Regions from separate parts of the Furfurilactobacillus entadae genome, predicted to be linked through region 1. Evidence: predicted binding sites of a transcription regulator. Region 1 holds the regulator's gene; each other region holds the start of a gene.
The links. The regulator HrcA, encoded in region 1, represses chaperone genes, less so after heat shock. The targets are predictions, from matches to a motif close to TTAGCACTCNNNNNNNNNGAGTGCTAA.

Region 1 (3,660 bases):
AGCCTGATCAACCTTTTCACCAAGGTAATCTTCAGCGAAGCCCTTGATGTATTGCAAGATCATTGCTGAGATTTCTTGTGGTGTGTACTTCTTACCTTCGATGTCAACGGTGTAGCCGTCTTCACCCATGTGACGCTTAATGGAACGAACCGTGTTGGGGTTCGTGATTGCTTGGCGTTTAGCCACTTCACCGACCTGTGTTTCACCGTTCTTGAATGAAACAACAGATGGTGTCGTCCGGTTACCTTCTGGGTTAGCGATAATCTTTGGTTGACTACCTTCGAGCACAGCAACTGCTGAGTTCGTGGTCCCTAAATCAATTCCAATAATTTTAGCCATTTTTATAAACTTCCTTATTATTTAATCTAATTATTGTGCAACGACGACCATGGCCGGCCGTAACACACGATCCTTTAGCATGTAGCCCTTTTGCAACACCGTCACAACCGTTTCAGGCGTTTGACCCGCTTCTACTGGGACAGTTTGCACTGCCTGGTGAAGGGTTGGGTCAAACGGCTTGTTCAACGATTCAATTTCCGTCACGTTGTTTTGTGCTAACGCTGCTTGCAAATGATCGTAAACCATCTGAACCCCATGTTGCAACTGTTTAGCTGCTTCATCTTCAGCCGGCGTTTGTAGCGCCCGTTCAAGATTGTCCAATTCAGGGACAATATCATGGGCCAGTTGTTGACCATCATACTTCATCAACTGGGCCGTTTCCTTTTGGTTACGTTGCTGAATGTTGGCGATTTCCGCTTGTGCCCGTAGGTACTTATCTTCCATCGCGGCAACTTGAGCCGTTAACTCAGCAATTTCATCTTGTTCCACGGCTGCTTCTGGCTTTTTTTTGATGTCCTTTGCAGTTGGGTCCGTGGCCTGTGATGTTGTCGTGTCTGATGCACTTTCTGCTTGTTCAGCAGTTTGACTGTCATCTTTATGAGACAAATTTGCCACCTCCATTCATTTCATTTGTGATCATCCTCAATGCACTTAATCCTCATCAAGGTGTCGATAATAATCTAAAAGCTTGGCGGCAAGTTCCTCACGAAACGCCCCGACCAACCCGATCATCCGCGAATACGGCATCCGGGTTGGGCCAAGCACAGCAATCATGCCACGACCATGAGCCCCAACATCGTACGTGCCGGTCACCAAACTATAATCTTTCAACAAGTCATTCGTGATCTCGTCACCAATCTGGACTTGAACCTGACTGTCTGGTGGACTCAGTACGCTTGCGATGTCATCCGTTGTATCAAAGAGTTGGTACAACGACTTGAAGTCATGAAGGTCATGATTCGTCGAGAAATTCAGAAGGTTCAGTCGACCGCCAACAAAGTAACGGTCAGCCGCAGCTTTATCCAGCACTTGCCCAAAGAGATTCAAAAATCCGTTTGGCGTTTGCATGTACTGACTCACCTGGGCTGGAATCTCAACCCGTAATTTCTCCATAACCTGCGTTAATGGCAAGCCAACCAGTTGATCATTGATCAACCGGACGACCGCCTCAAGCTGGTCACTGTCCATGTCACGTGGCAGGACAAACGTCTGGTTCGCCACATCACCGCTATCCATGACCAAAATGGCCATGACCTGCCGGTTACCTAGTGGTACCAACCGAAACCCGCTTAAATGGGCATCAGCCTGTTCAGGCCGCAACGTAAACGCCGTGTACGACGTTAATTTTGACAACAGGTTAGCGGATTCTTCAACGATTTCATCAATCTTTGAAAATGAGCCACTCAACTCATTTTGAATCAGCTGAATGTCTGTATGATCCACCACATTGTCATTGACCAAGTGGTCCACGTAATAGCGGTAGCCTGCTAAGGATGGCACCCGCCCAGAGGACGTATGTTCCTTTTGCACGTAACCCGCTTCTTCTAACGCCGCCATATCATTACGAATGGTGGCAGAACTCACGTGGATCGGTAGCCACGTTGCCAAGGCCTTTGAACCAACCGCAGCCCCAGTCTCCGTATATGCACGGACAATTGCTTGTAATACCATTTTTTGTCGATCTGTTATCGTCTTACTCACCCCTTTTAGCACTTACGCTATTTGAGTGCTAAGAACAGTTACTAATATAACAACTTGGTCAAAGAAAGTCAAACAAATTCATAATTCAATTTGACTTTTTTATTGGAAAAATTAATCAGCCGTTTGCCTATAAGAAAAGCCGGCTTACGACAGCAATGTCCTAAGCCGGCCCTTAAAAGCGAGCGTCCCTAATCACCAATTGTTTCAAGAGGTTTGGCGTGATCAGCCATGAATGCTCTGGTCGCCAATGCATCCTGATCTAATTGTGCAACGAGGTCGTCGACCCCTGAAAACTTCACCTGATCACGGAGATGACTTCCCCAGGCGACCACCACTTCTTCCCCATAGATCTGTTGATCAAAGTCCAGCAGATTGATTTCGATCGTCACGGGCCGGTGGTCACCAAACGTCTCATTGCGACCAATTGACGCCATGCCTGGGTACCACACGTCGCCCAATTTAAGCCACACCGCATAAATGCCGATGCCTGGGAGCCGTTCAGTCACCACGGGATCGATGTTTGCCGTTGGATAACCGAGTGTCCGACCACGCGCCTCGCCATGAACGACGATCCCGGTTGTTTGGTACGTGTACCCCAACAGTTGATTTGCGTCGGCCACGTCGCCGTCATCAATGGCCTGCCGAATCCGGGTCGAACTGTCCTTTGCATCCTTCACGGACACTTGGCCAACTTCCACAACGTCAAACCGCCCGTTCGCATACGCGGGGAGCTGCTTCATGCTGGCAACGTCAACCTTGCCGTACGTATGGTCAAACCCAGCCACAACGGCCACGGCGTGCAACCCGACCATGTAGTCGTCCACAAATGTTTGTGGCTGTAGAGCGGACAGTTGCGATGTGAAACTGACCCCGTAGACGATGTCGACACCCAGTTGCTTCAGTAACGCTAGCTTCCGGTCGAACCGGGACAGGTACCGAAACACCTCGGGATTATTTTGATAGACCAATGCTGGTTGGTGCGTATATGTCAGCACCGCTAACTTCACTCCTCGTTCATCGGCCAACTTTCGCGCCCGGTTAATGACCGTTTGATGACCGAGGTGAACACCATCAAAAAAGCCCATGGCTAACACGACCGGCGTGTCGGGAATTTGTGCCTGCTGATAGGGTTGTCGTAAATAAATGACTTGCACTGTTTTTTGCCACCTTTATGGAAACATTCTTTTCATTGATTATAGATGATTAGAAAACATCTTCAACGGTTTTGCCGCTTTACCGTCGGCAGAGCGTTGGTACAACGCTTTAACCTGACCGCCAAACCGAACGGCGACAACATCAGCATCGCCTAACACAGCGGGTTCAAGCCACCCCCCATTTGTGACTAACTGCCATTGATCTGGCGTTAAATCAACCATCGGGTAATGGGCCAACGCGTATTCGATTGGAAGAAGCTTGGCGTTAATTGTTTCGTCAGCCACTGCTTGTTCTACCGCCTCTAACGTTAACGCTTGTGATAATGTGAAGCCCCCACTTTTGATCCGGGTCAAATCACTCATCACTGCGGGAATATTCAGTTGCTCACCAAGTTGAACCGATAACGTCCGGACATACGTCCCCTTACCACACCCGATTTCAAACGGAATCGTTTGGGTGCCTGCT
Region 2 (3,660 bases), on a different contig from region 1:
TAATTCTGCGACGTTACGGTAAGGGGGACAAAGCATGGAAATTCAAAATTTCTCGTATCAGTTACCGAGTGGTGTGTCACTCTATGATCATTTAAGCGTTCATTTTTCAAAGGATAACGTGAATGTGATTTTTGGCCCAAATGGGATTGGGAAAACGACGTTGTTAGATTTTATCGCGGGTGTTAATCAACGCCCCGTAGAAAACTTCGTGGACTTCCCGGCTGGTGATGAAATTGCGTACCAACTTCAGGGGGTCCCGTTTATTGGTGAAGCGACGGTCTTCAACACGATGAAACTGATTGCTGAGATCGAGAACCCCCGCGAAAAATTTACGGTAAGTGATCTTCCTGACGAATTAAAGCGATTTGTTGATGTCCAGTTTCGGCAGTTGTCAGGTGGTCAACGGCGGTTAGTCATCATTGAGGCCGTTTCTCGATTAGAGCGAACCCTCTATCTTTTTGATGAACCAGAGAGCGGGTTAGACCCCAAAATGGCGCGCCAGGTGATGATGAAACTAAAGGCCCTCAATCAACGCGGGAAGATGGTGATTGCAACCTCGCATCAATTTCAGAACATTGACGACATGTTCAACCTGATTTTTTTAAACGCAGGCAAGATCCTCTTTACGGGCTCCGCAAAGGAATTTCTGGCGGCGGGGCAGACCAACGACCTGGTTGAGGCCTATCTAAAGCGATTTTGATGAACGAAAAAAAAACACTGCCCGGATTTAACCGGGCAGTGCTTTTCGCATTACTTCATTTCGCTGGAGTTTTGCATAATGTGGTCGATCAAACCGTAATCGAGGGCCTGTTGAGCGGTCATGTAGTTATCCCGTTCAGTGTCCCGGTTAATGGTTTCAATGTCTTGGCCAGTCTTTTCAGCCAGCAATTCATTGATCATCTTCCGTGTCTTCAGAATTTCTTCTGCGACAATTTCGATTTCAGTTTGTTGCCCTTGAGCACCACCAGAAGGTTGGTGAATCAAGATTTCTGAGTGAGGTAAGGCAAAACGTTTGCCCTTCGCACCAGAAGTGGCAAGGATGGAAGCCATGGAAGCAGCCATCCCCATGACGATCGTTTGCACGTCGGACTTCACAAAGTTCATCGTGTCGTAGATTGCCATCCCAGAAGTGATCACACCACCTGGGGAGTTGATGTACATGTAGATATCTTTGTCAGAATCCTGGGCGTCTAAGAACAAAAGTTGGGCGATGATGGCGTTTGCCATGTCGTCTTCAATTGGTCCAGATACCATAATGATCCGGTCTTTTAACAGTCGTGAGTAAATGTCATAGGCGCGTTCACCGCGGCTGGACTGTTCGATAACAGTTGGAATTAAAGCCATGAGAGAGGCCTCCTTGTATTTTGCGTTGTGGATTAGCACTTATAATGGTCCTCTGCTAATCAACGTAATTGTAGTTTAACCCAAAGGTCAAAAAAGGTCAAACAAAATCCCGGCTTTTGTGCGCAATTTTTTCGTGAACATGTGGTAGCCTTAGAGGTACAAGAGTTGAGGGGGAAAACGGAATGAAGAAAAAGTGGCTAACGTGGCCGATATTCGTGGAATTAACGGAAATTTACACCGCACCATTAAACATTGTGTGGTTTATTTTGGGGGCGGCAATTGCGCAATCGCGGTATGGTATTGTCAATTGGGTGAACGTCTTATTGTGTTTAGTGGATGTTTTCATTTTTGACTTAGCTGTCAACGTGTCGGATAACTATTATGATTACGTTCATGCGGCCGATCGAGAAGGGTATGCGGCGCACACCAACCCACTTGGGCGGTTGCAATTGCCGTTACGAGGTGTCTGGTGGTTAGCTGCCAGTTTGTACGCCTTGTCAGCGGTTCCTGGCTTGTTCTTAATTATGCGGACGGGGTGGCCGATTCTCGTCTTTGGACTAATTGGTTATGCCATCGGAATTTTTTACACGGCCGGACCGAAACCGTTAAACGCCATGCCAATTTGTGAGGCAGTTGTGGCGTTATCCATTTCGTATTTGATTCAATTAGTCTGTGTCTACGTTAGTATTTATGGTCATCAACCGTTTACCATCGGGATGGTTGGAACCACGTTTACATTATGCTTACCGTTGACCCTGATCTTCTTCATGGTCCAACTGTCTAACAATACAGCGGATCTGGAAGAAGACATTAAGAACCATCGGCACACACTGGCCTACTTTATTGGGCGAAAACGGGCGGTTGCCCTGATGAAAGTGCTACTGGTTGTTGGGTCATTGTGGCCACTGGTCAACTTCTTTGCCGGAATCGCGCCGTGGCCCACGTTACTGAGTGTCCTGTTGCTGCCAGTAATGTGGCGGGGCATTCAGCCGTTCTTTGCTGTTCAGGATAAACAAAAAACGTACGGGGCAGTGCTGAAGAGCACCGCGTTGTTCTTTGTGGGGTACACCGTATTATTTGCCCTTGGCGTCTGGTTGTAAAAAATGTTTGACATCAATGACAAAAACTGGTATTTTTCTAATTAATATTTAATCAGGTGTTTTCATCCCGAGTAGCGGATGGTCTGGGTGTCAGGAAGTCGGTGGGTGCTGCGAACCGATCAGGGCCATTTTTGCGAACTACTTGAAGACGTTAATGAACGGGCACCACCGGACCGTTATCCCGGTGAGAGTGAGTGTTTTTGGTGCGGGAATTTTCTAAGCCGGACACTAAGCTGGGTGGTACCACGGTGAAAATCGTCCCTGTTATGCATTGGCATAGCAGGGACGATTTTTTTGTTTAGGGGAGGAAAGCAGATGACAGAGACAAGTGGGGGCACGCCCCGATATTGATGCGCAACGTGTGTGGTGTTGACTGAGCATTGATGAAAGAGGTAGCAATTATGGAAAAGAAAACGTTTAAAGTGGGGCGCAATGAAGCACTGGTTGTTTTAATTGGGATGTTAGTCATTATGGGGCTGGGGGTCATTAAGTTTGGATTGTCACCCCAAGTACCAGTTATGTTAGTCATGGGCCTTCTCATGGCGTGGGCGGTGGCCCACCGGTTGCCGTGGTCAAAAATCAATGCCGGAATTAAGGACGGAATCGAAACCGGGATCGTGCCAATTTTTATTTTTATTCTCGTTGGGGCGCTGATCAGCACGTGGATCGCGGCCGGCATCATTCCGACCCTGATGGTTTTTGGGTTTCATTTAATCAGCGTTCAGTGGTTTGTCCCGTCCGTCTTTGTGGTTTGTGCATTGGTTGGTAGTGCCGTAGGGAGTGCGTTTACCGTCATCTCAACCGTGGGGATCGCGTTCTTAGGGATGGGGGTCACGATGCACGTGAATCCCGCGCTGGTCGCTGGGGCAATCATCTCCGGGGCGGTGTTTGGTGATAAATCATCACCGCTGTCTGAATCGACAAACTTAACGGCGGCGGTCGTGGACGCAGATTTGTTTAAGCACATTGTGAACCTCATGTGGACAACTATTCCCGCCTTTGTCGTTTCACTAATTGTCTTCGCCGTTTTGGGAAGTGGTGAAAAGGGAACCAGTTTGGCCAGTATCAATAAAGTGATTGCGGTGTTATCGGCGCACTTTACGATCTCGGCATGGGCCATCGTGCCCATCGCCTGCATGTTCCTCTGCGCTTGGCGGCGGGTGCCAGCCATTCCGACGTTGTTTTTAAACATTGGAATTTCGTTGGTGATGTTGCT
Region 3 (3,660 bases), on a different contig from region 1:
ACGAGGACGGCTCCCGGGTACGTTTTCAGGTAATCCTCTAGCCAACTTAGCGTTTGGATGTCCAAATGGTTTGTTGGTTCATCCAAAATCAGCAAGTCTGGGCGTTGAAGAAGGTGTTTTGCAAGTGCAAGCTGGGTCTTTTGCCCACCAGAAAAACTGGTGACGTTACGGTCGTACGTGTCTTCATCGAAATGAAAGGCATGGAGAACACCACGAATCGTGGCCTGATAGCCATAACCGTTATTTTCTGTGAAGTCGTGCTGCAACTGGTCGTAGTCGGTTAGTAAGTGGGTGTAATCTGCACTGGTATGATCAGCCGCGGGGTCGGCAATTTGGGCTTCGAGTTGATGCAACTGGGCTTCCTGGCGCTGCTGCTGAGCAAAAACGGTGAGCATTTCGTCCCAGACGGTGTTGCTCGAGGTTAAGCCGGCGTCCTGAGGAAGGTAGCCAATGGTGGCGCCCTTTGAAGAAGAAATGGTTCCCTCATCAGGTTCCGTAATGCCAGCAATCATTTTCAGCAGGGTGGATTTTCCGGCACCATTCCGGCCCACCAAACCGACACGGTCGCGGTCGTTAATGGTCATTGAAACGTGTTGAAATAAAGTATCAGCGCCGAAACGTCGCGCAACTTGTTGCACCTGAAGCACTTGCATAAATTGAGGTCTCCTACATCATAAAAGTCTTTGTTCTATTTTAGCATGTTGTGGGGTGGGATTGCGAAAGGGACAAAAAGTTCGTGAAATGAACTAATGATTGGTGGATAAACGCGTGTAACCACTCGAGAAGTGGTCTAAAAATTAATCAGTAAAAGAAACGCCGGTTTAAGCCACTTTTGCGCATTGAAAAATGGTGAAATGCCCTTGTGATTTTATGAAATACCCGAATGCTGATATGAAATATGCTTCACAATAAGGGGCCCTATGCTATAATTTACCTTACAACGAGTTTCACAAGGATAACCCGCAAAGTGCGGAAAGAAAAGGAGTGACTGCTGTGGCTGAACAACGAATTCCACGGGCAACGGCAAAACGGTTGCCAATTTATTATCGATACTTGAACATTCTCCTCAACGCAGATAAGATGCGCGTCTCATCAACAGAATTGTCAGAAGCAGTGAAGGTGGATTCCGCCACGATTCGGCGGGACTTTTCCTATTTTGGTGCACTAGGAAAACGGGGCTACGGCTATGACGTGCCTAAATTACTTGAATTCTTCAAACGAATCTTAAATCAGGATCAACTGACTAACGTTGCGTTGATCGGGGTTGGGAACCTTGGGCATGCATTGCTCAACTTTAACTTCCACCAAAACAGTAACGTTCGGATCAGTGCCGCTTTTGATGTGAACGAAGCCATCATTAATACAGTTCAAAGTGGTGTGCCAATTTATCCACTGGATGAGATGGTACAACAGTTGCGGGATCAACAAATTGAAATTGCAATTGTGAGTGTGCCAGAAGACACAGCGCAAGACGTGACGAATCAAGTGGTTGAAGCTGGTGTTCAGGGAATTTTGAACTTTACGCCACGGCGGTTAACGGTTCCTGACAACATTCGGGTTCAAAACGTCGATTTAACAAACGAATTACAAACCTTGATTTACTTCATCGACCATTACGAAGGTGGCGACGATGGGGAAGAGGACGACGAATAAGCACGGTTTAATAACATTTGGACAATGAGCCAGATGTTTTTTTATTGTCAAAAAATATTTGGCTCACGTTGCCGTATGTCTTGGTGAATGGGGCGTCAGTGGCTTGGGCAAAAACTTTTTGACTAAGTTTGACCAAAACACTTGCATTCAGAAAGCGGCATGGTTATCATAGAGCATGTTGTTAGCACTTAACGTATAAGAGTGCTAAAAGCTCTGATTATAATAATGATATTGGAGGGAATCAACGTGTTAAAACCATTAGGAGATCGCGTTATTTTACAAGCTTCAGAAGAAGAAGAACAGACCATTGGTGGCATTGTCCTTGCAAGTAATGCACAGGAAAAGCCAACAACTGGGAAGGTTATCTCAGTTGGAACTGGCCGGATTTTGGATAACGGAACGACGGTTGCCCCACTTGTTAAAGCGGGCGACGTTGTGATGTTTGACAAGTATGCGGGAACCCAAGTTTCAGATAACGGTAATGACTACCTGGTTCTCCATGAAAAAGACATCGTTGCGGTTGTTGAATAACAACGCAGCGTTAACTAACCGAAATAAGCATGTGTCAGCACACTAAAATACAGTTGAGGTGGCAGAAAAATGGCTAAAGATTTGAAGTTTTCAGAAGACGCCCGGAGCGCAATGCTCGCTGGGGTCGATAAATTAGCGAACACAGTAAAGACAACACTTGGACCAAAGGGACGGAACGTCGTTTTGGAACAAACATATGGTTCACCAACCATCACAAATGATGGGGTGACGATTGCCAAGGCCGTTGAATTAAAGGATCATTTCGAAAACATGGGTGCTAAGTTGGTGGCAGAAGTTGCTTCCAAGACAAACGACATCGCCGGTGACGGAACAACGACCGCCACGGTGTTGACGCAATCCATCGTTAACGAAGGGATGAAGAACGTTACGGCTGGTGCAAACCCTGTTGGGATTCGTACCGGGATCGAAAAGGCAACTAATGCCGCCGTTGATGCCTTGCACAAGATGAGCCACGATGTGAAGACTAAGTCTGACATTGCCCAGATTGCGTCCATTTCAGCCGCTGATCCAGAAGTCGGGACGTTGATTGCCGACGCAATGGAAAAGGTTGGTAACGATGGTGTGATCACCATTGAAGAATCTAAGGGAATCGAAACAACGTCCGATGTTGTTGAAGGAATGCAGTTTGATCGTGGGTACATGAGTCAATACATGGTTACCGACAACGACAAGATGGAAGCTGACTTAGACAACCCATACATCCTGATTACCGACAAGAAGATTGCGAACATCCAAGACATCTTGCCATTACTGCAATCAGTTGTTGAACAGGGCCGTGCTTTGTTGATCATCGCCGATGACATTACCGGTGAAGCACTCCCAACGCTGGTATTGAACAAGATGCGGGGAACGTTCAACGTGGTTGCCGTTAAGGCGCCTGGTTTTGGTGACCGGCGGAAGGCACAACTGGAAGACATCGCTGCCTTGACTGGCGGAACCGTTGTGACTGATGACCTTGGCCTGAACTTGAAGGACACAACCGTTGAACAGTTGGGTCAAGCAGGTAAGGTTACGGTTACTAAGGACAACACGACCATCGTTGAAGGTGCAGGTAACAAGGCGGCCGTTGAAGAACGGGTTGCTAACATCAAGAGCGAACTGGAAGCCACAACGTCTGACTTTGATAAAGAAAAGTTGCAAGAACGGTTGGCTAAATTATCCGGTGGTGTTGCGCGGATCAACGTTGGTGCCGCTACGGAAACGGAATTAAAGGAACGCCGTTACCGGATCGAAGACGCGTTGAATGCAACACGGGCCGCTGTTGAAGAAGGTTTCGTATCTGGTGGTGGGACTGCCTTGGTCAACGTGATTGCCGCCGTTGCTGCATTGACAGAAGAAGGCGATGTTCAAACAGGGATCAACATTGTGTTGCGTGCCCTGGAAGAACCAGTTCGTCAGATTGCTGCTAATGCCGGTAAGGAAGGCTCAGTAATCGTTGAAAAGCTGAAGTCACAA
Region 4 (3,660 bases), on a different contig from region 1:
TCCCGCGTCTTGATTTTAAGCACGTTAGCGATGATCACAATGACAACCGCTGTAATCGTGGTCAACAGTGAAACCCAGTATCGCTTCGTTAATGCCAGCAATAACCAAAAGAAAGAAGCAATAAATAAGATGTTAAACCAGAGAACCGGCTCTCTGAATAGCACTGTGTAGAAAAAAAGATTAACGTAACTTCCCGTTGTATTCATTAATGTGATGGACGCTAATGCCAATCCGTAAAATGCCCCTGTTGTCCACAAGCCACGACGGTGTTTAAGGATCCATTCTTTAATTCTTCCGGTCGTAACAGCGCTTGGTTTTGTCCAAACATCATTAATCACCATCACTATTTGATTAACAAGTTGTTGCCACCACTTTGTTTTAACTATCAGTTTCATCATGATTGAAACAACATACGTCACAACCAGGATGCCAACGCACAATCCTAAAAACAACAATAACTTCTTTCGATAAAGACTCGGAACGGTAAAACCAAACGTCTTATTCAAAAGATCATTAAAGGTCGGGTTCCCTAATAAAACAATCGTTGTCACCACTAATAACGAACCGGTCGGCTGCCACACACTTTGGCGATTTTTTTTAACCGATGGATTCAGCTTAATTAAATAAAGAAATGTAGCAACTGATAGCCCTATCGTTAACAATGAATTTTGTGTAACGAACCGATTAACGGTTGAAATGTTTTGGTGTGCAGTGTCTGAGATAGGAATCATCATCAGCATTAATCCACCCGCCAAAATGGTAAAACAACCACTTATCCATAACCACTTTCTGTGCGCTAGTTTAATCGGTCTGACCTTTACTAATACCCCAATCATGGTCAATAAAACTGAGTTAATGACGTTAACGCCATTATTAAAACACCAAAGATCTTGATTCAAAATCATCGGCAATCCAAATGCTAACGCTACGATGAGCCATAGTAATCGTACATAGTGACCGCTGATTTTCGTCAATAATGGTGCTACTAACACACTAATTCCTGCTGCTGTTAGCAACGGATATGAATTTCGCATTATCGGTAAAAATATTTGCCATAATGTTCCAGAACCCATTGACTGGCCAGCAGTCATCCACCCCAAAAGCCCCAAAAAGCCGACAAAAATGGTTGTTAACCAACTGGTCACAACCACTTTTAGCGCCCGCTTTTGGCTGCCTGCTGAGTAGCCAATCCAAATAAATAACATTGCTTGCCCAGCATTTAGCAAATACTTCACCAAGTTGGCTACTAGCCACCGTTTAGAAATTACATTGTTAGCTGGATTCGAAATGTCATTAAGGATCCCTGCTGCCCCGAAAAAAAGTTGATTCAAAATAATTGTCATCCACAAAGCGACAATGAAAATTGCGAAATTATCTACCTTATTTCGTGTTCCCTTGTTCATCCTAAGCTTATCCTACTTCCATTAATTCATTTGTGTAAAGTGATTTTTTAACTCCGTAAAGTTGAAACTAAAAGAAACCGCTTAGCAAATATCTTACCAGTTTTTTAATGACACACTTCTTAAAAAACGGTGACAAATATTAATTCATGAGTGATATACCATGCTGTCAGTTTTCTGATTCCACCAAAGGTTTTGCTCGTATTAGCACTCATTTAGATAAAGTGCTAAAAAAAGAAGCAAACGACTTGCACACTTTTAGTTAGCGTGTATAATACTGGTAAAAGGTCAAGGTTGGTCAAACACGAGTTTGATGTAAACCAACCACCTCAGCACCGTGCGACCACTTGACGTGCCAGCACGTGTCATCTTAAAGGAGTGATTGAATGCTTTGTCAAAATTGTCAACAAAATGAAGCGACCATCCACTTGGGTCTCAATATGAATGGTCAAGAGATGCAAGTTAACCTTTGTCAAGATTGCTATCAAAAACTACAAGACTATCAAAATAATTTAATGAATGGAAACGGAGGAGCAAACATGGCTCAAGATCCATTTGGTTTCGGTAACTTAGACGATTTATTCTCTGCCATGCAAAGTGGCAACGGCGCCCAAAACAATTTCCAACAGGCCCAACAGGGACCTAAAACGCAATCCGGCCGTGGCGGTAATAACGGCGGGCGAAATAAAAACAGTAAACACCCCCTTCTTGATCAATATGGTTTAAACCTAACGGATCAAGCAAAGGCCGGAAAGATTGACCCCGTGATCGGCCGTGATGGCGAAATTGACCGGGTCATCGAAATTCTTAACCGCCGGACGAAAAACAACCCCGTTTTAATTGGTGAAGCTGGGGTTGGGAAGACAGCTGTTGTTGAAGGCTTAGCACAAGCCATTGTTAACGGTAATGTTCCTGAAAAGCTGTTAAACAAGCAAATCATCCGTTTAGACGTTGTTTCACTGGTTCAAGGAACCGGAATCCGCGGTCAATTTGAACAACGGATGCAACAATTGATGAGTGAAGTTTCAAAAAATGACGACATTATCCTCTTCATTGATGAAATTCATGAAGTCGTTGGCGCCGGAAACGCTGAGGGTGGCATGGACGCCGGAAACGTGTTGAAACCTGCCCTTGCTCGTGGTGAGTTCCAACTGGTTGGTGCAACCACCCAAAAGGAATATCGTGACATCGAAAAGGATGCTGCGCTTGCCCGGCGGTTCCAACCAATCGAAGTGGAAGAACCTTCCGTTGAAGACACCATTGCCATTTTAAAGGGAATTCAAAAGCGGTACGAAGACTACCATCACGTTCACTACACGGATGAAGCCATTGATGCAGCTGCTAAGCTTTCCGCACGTTATATTCAAGACCGGTTCCTGCCCGATAAGGCCATTGATTTAATGGATGAAGCCGGTTCAAAGAAGAACTTAACGTTACGTAACGTGGACCCAACGTCATTTGAGGACAAGATTCACACCGCGGAAGCTCACAAGCAGTCTGCCCTAGATAAGGAAGACTACGAAAAGGCCGCCTACTACCGTGATCAAGTTAACCAACTTGAAAAGGCCAAAAAGGAAGCAGACGAAAATCCTCAACCTGATGATGCTGCTACGGTCACCAATCGTGACATTGAACACATCATTGAAGAAAAGACCGACATCCCAGTTAGCGACCTTCAGGCACAAGAAAAAACCCAGCTTAAGGATCTTGATAAACGCCTAGAGGCTCACGTCATTGGTCAGGATCAAGCCGTCAACAAGGTTGCCCGGGCCATTCGCCGGAACCGAATTGGGTTAAACCAAACGGGTCGTCCAATTGGTTCCTTCCTCTTTGTTGGTCCCACTGGTGTCGGAAAGACTGAAACTGCTAAGCAGTTGGCGAATGAACTCTTTGGTTCACGTGACGCCATGATTCGGTTTGACATGAGTGAGTACATGGAACAATACAGTGTTTCTAAATTGATTGGTTCTGCCCCTGGTTACGTGGGGTACGAAGAAGCCGGTCAGTTGACTGAACAAGTTCGTCGGCACCCCTACTCATTGATTCTCCTTGATGAAATTGAAAAGGCGCACCCTGATGTTATGCACATGTTCCTGCAAATTCTGGATGACGGTCGTCTGACAGATTCTCAAGGGCGGACCGTTTCATTCAAAGATACCATTATCATCATGACGTCTAACGCCGGTTCTGGTGATACGGGCGAAAGTAGTGTTGGTTTTGGTGCATCAACGGATTCTCATGCCAGCATGATGGCTAAACT

Region 2: the regulator HrcA is predicted to act here: its motif matches at 1,377-1,403, upstream of clpP (ATP-dependent Clp endopeptidase proteolytic subunit ClpP).
Region 3: the regulator HrcA is predicted to act here: its motif matches at 1,835-1,861, upstream of groES (co-chaperone GroES).
Region 4: the regulator HrcA is predicted to act here: its motif matches at 1,605-1,631, upstream of ACKTR5_RS09355 (ATP-dependent Clp protease ATP-binding subunit).

What each region holds. Positions count from the first base shown of each region.
Region 1 is NZ_BQXN01000006.1:48,117-51,776, reverse strand. It holds gene dnaK (molecular chaperone DnaK) at 1-345, opposite strand, end outside; gene grpE (nucleotide exchange factor GrpE) at 370-960, opposite strand; gene hrcA (heat-inducible transcriptional repressor HrcA) at 991-2,040, opposite strand; gene ribF (riboflavin biosynthesis protein RibF) at 2,229-3,194, opposite strand; gene truB (tRNA pseudouridine(55) synthase TruB) at 3,234-3,660, opposite strand, start outside.
Region 2 is NZ_BQXN01000007.1:2,600-6,259, forward strand. It holds gene ACKTR5_RS04425 (hypothetical protein) at 1-22, shown strand, start outside; gene ACKTR5_RS04430 (ATP-binding cassette domain-containing protein) at 35-700, shown strand; gene clpP (ATP-dependent Clp endopeptidase proteolytic subunit ClpP) at 751-1,344, opposite strand; gene ACKTR5_RS04440 (prenyltransferase) at 1,527-2,444, shown strand; gene nhaC (Na+/H+ antiporter NhaC) at 2,846-3,660, shown strand, end outside.
Region 3 is NZ_BQXN01000002.1:105,836-109,495, forward strand. It holds gene abc-f (ribosomal protection-like ABC-F family protein) at 1-653, opposite strand, end outside; gene ACKTR5_RS01700 (redox-sensing transcriptional repressor Rex) at 994-1,653, shown strand; gene groES (co-chaperone GroES) at 1,900-2,184, shown strand; gene groL (chaperonin GroEL) at 2,254-3,660, shown strand, end outside.
Region 4 is NZ_BQXN01000023.1:21,202-24,861, reverse strand. It holds gene ACKTR5_RS09360 (LTA synthase family protein) at 1-1,403, opposite strand, end outside; gene ACKTR5_RS09355 (ATP-dependent Clp protease ATP-binding subunit) at 1,787-3,660, shown strand, end outside.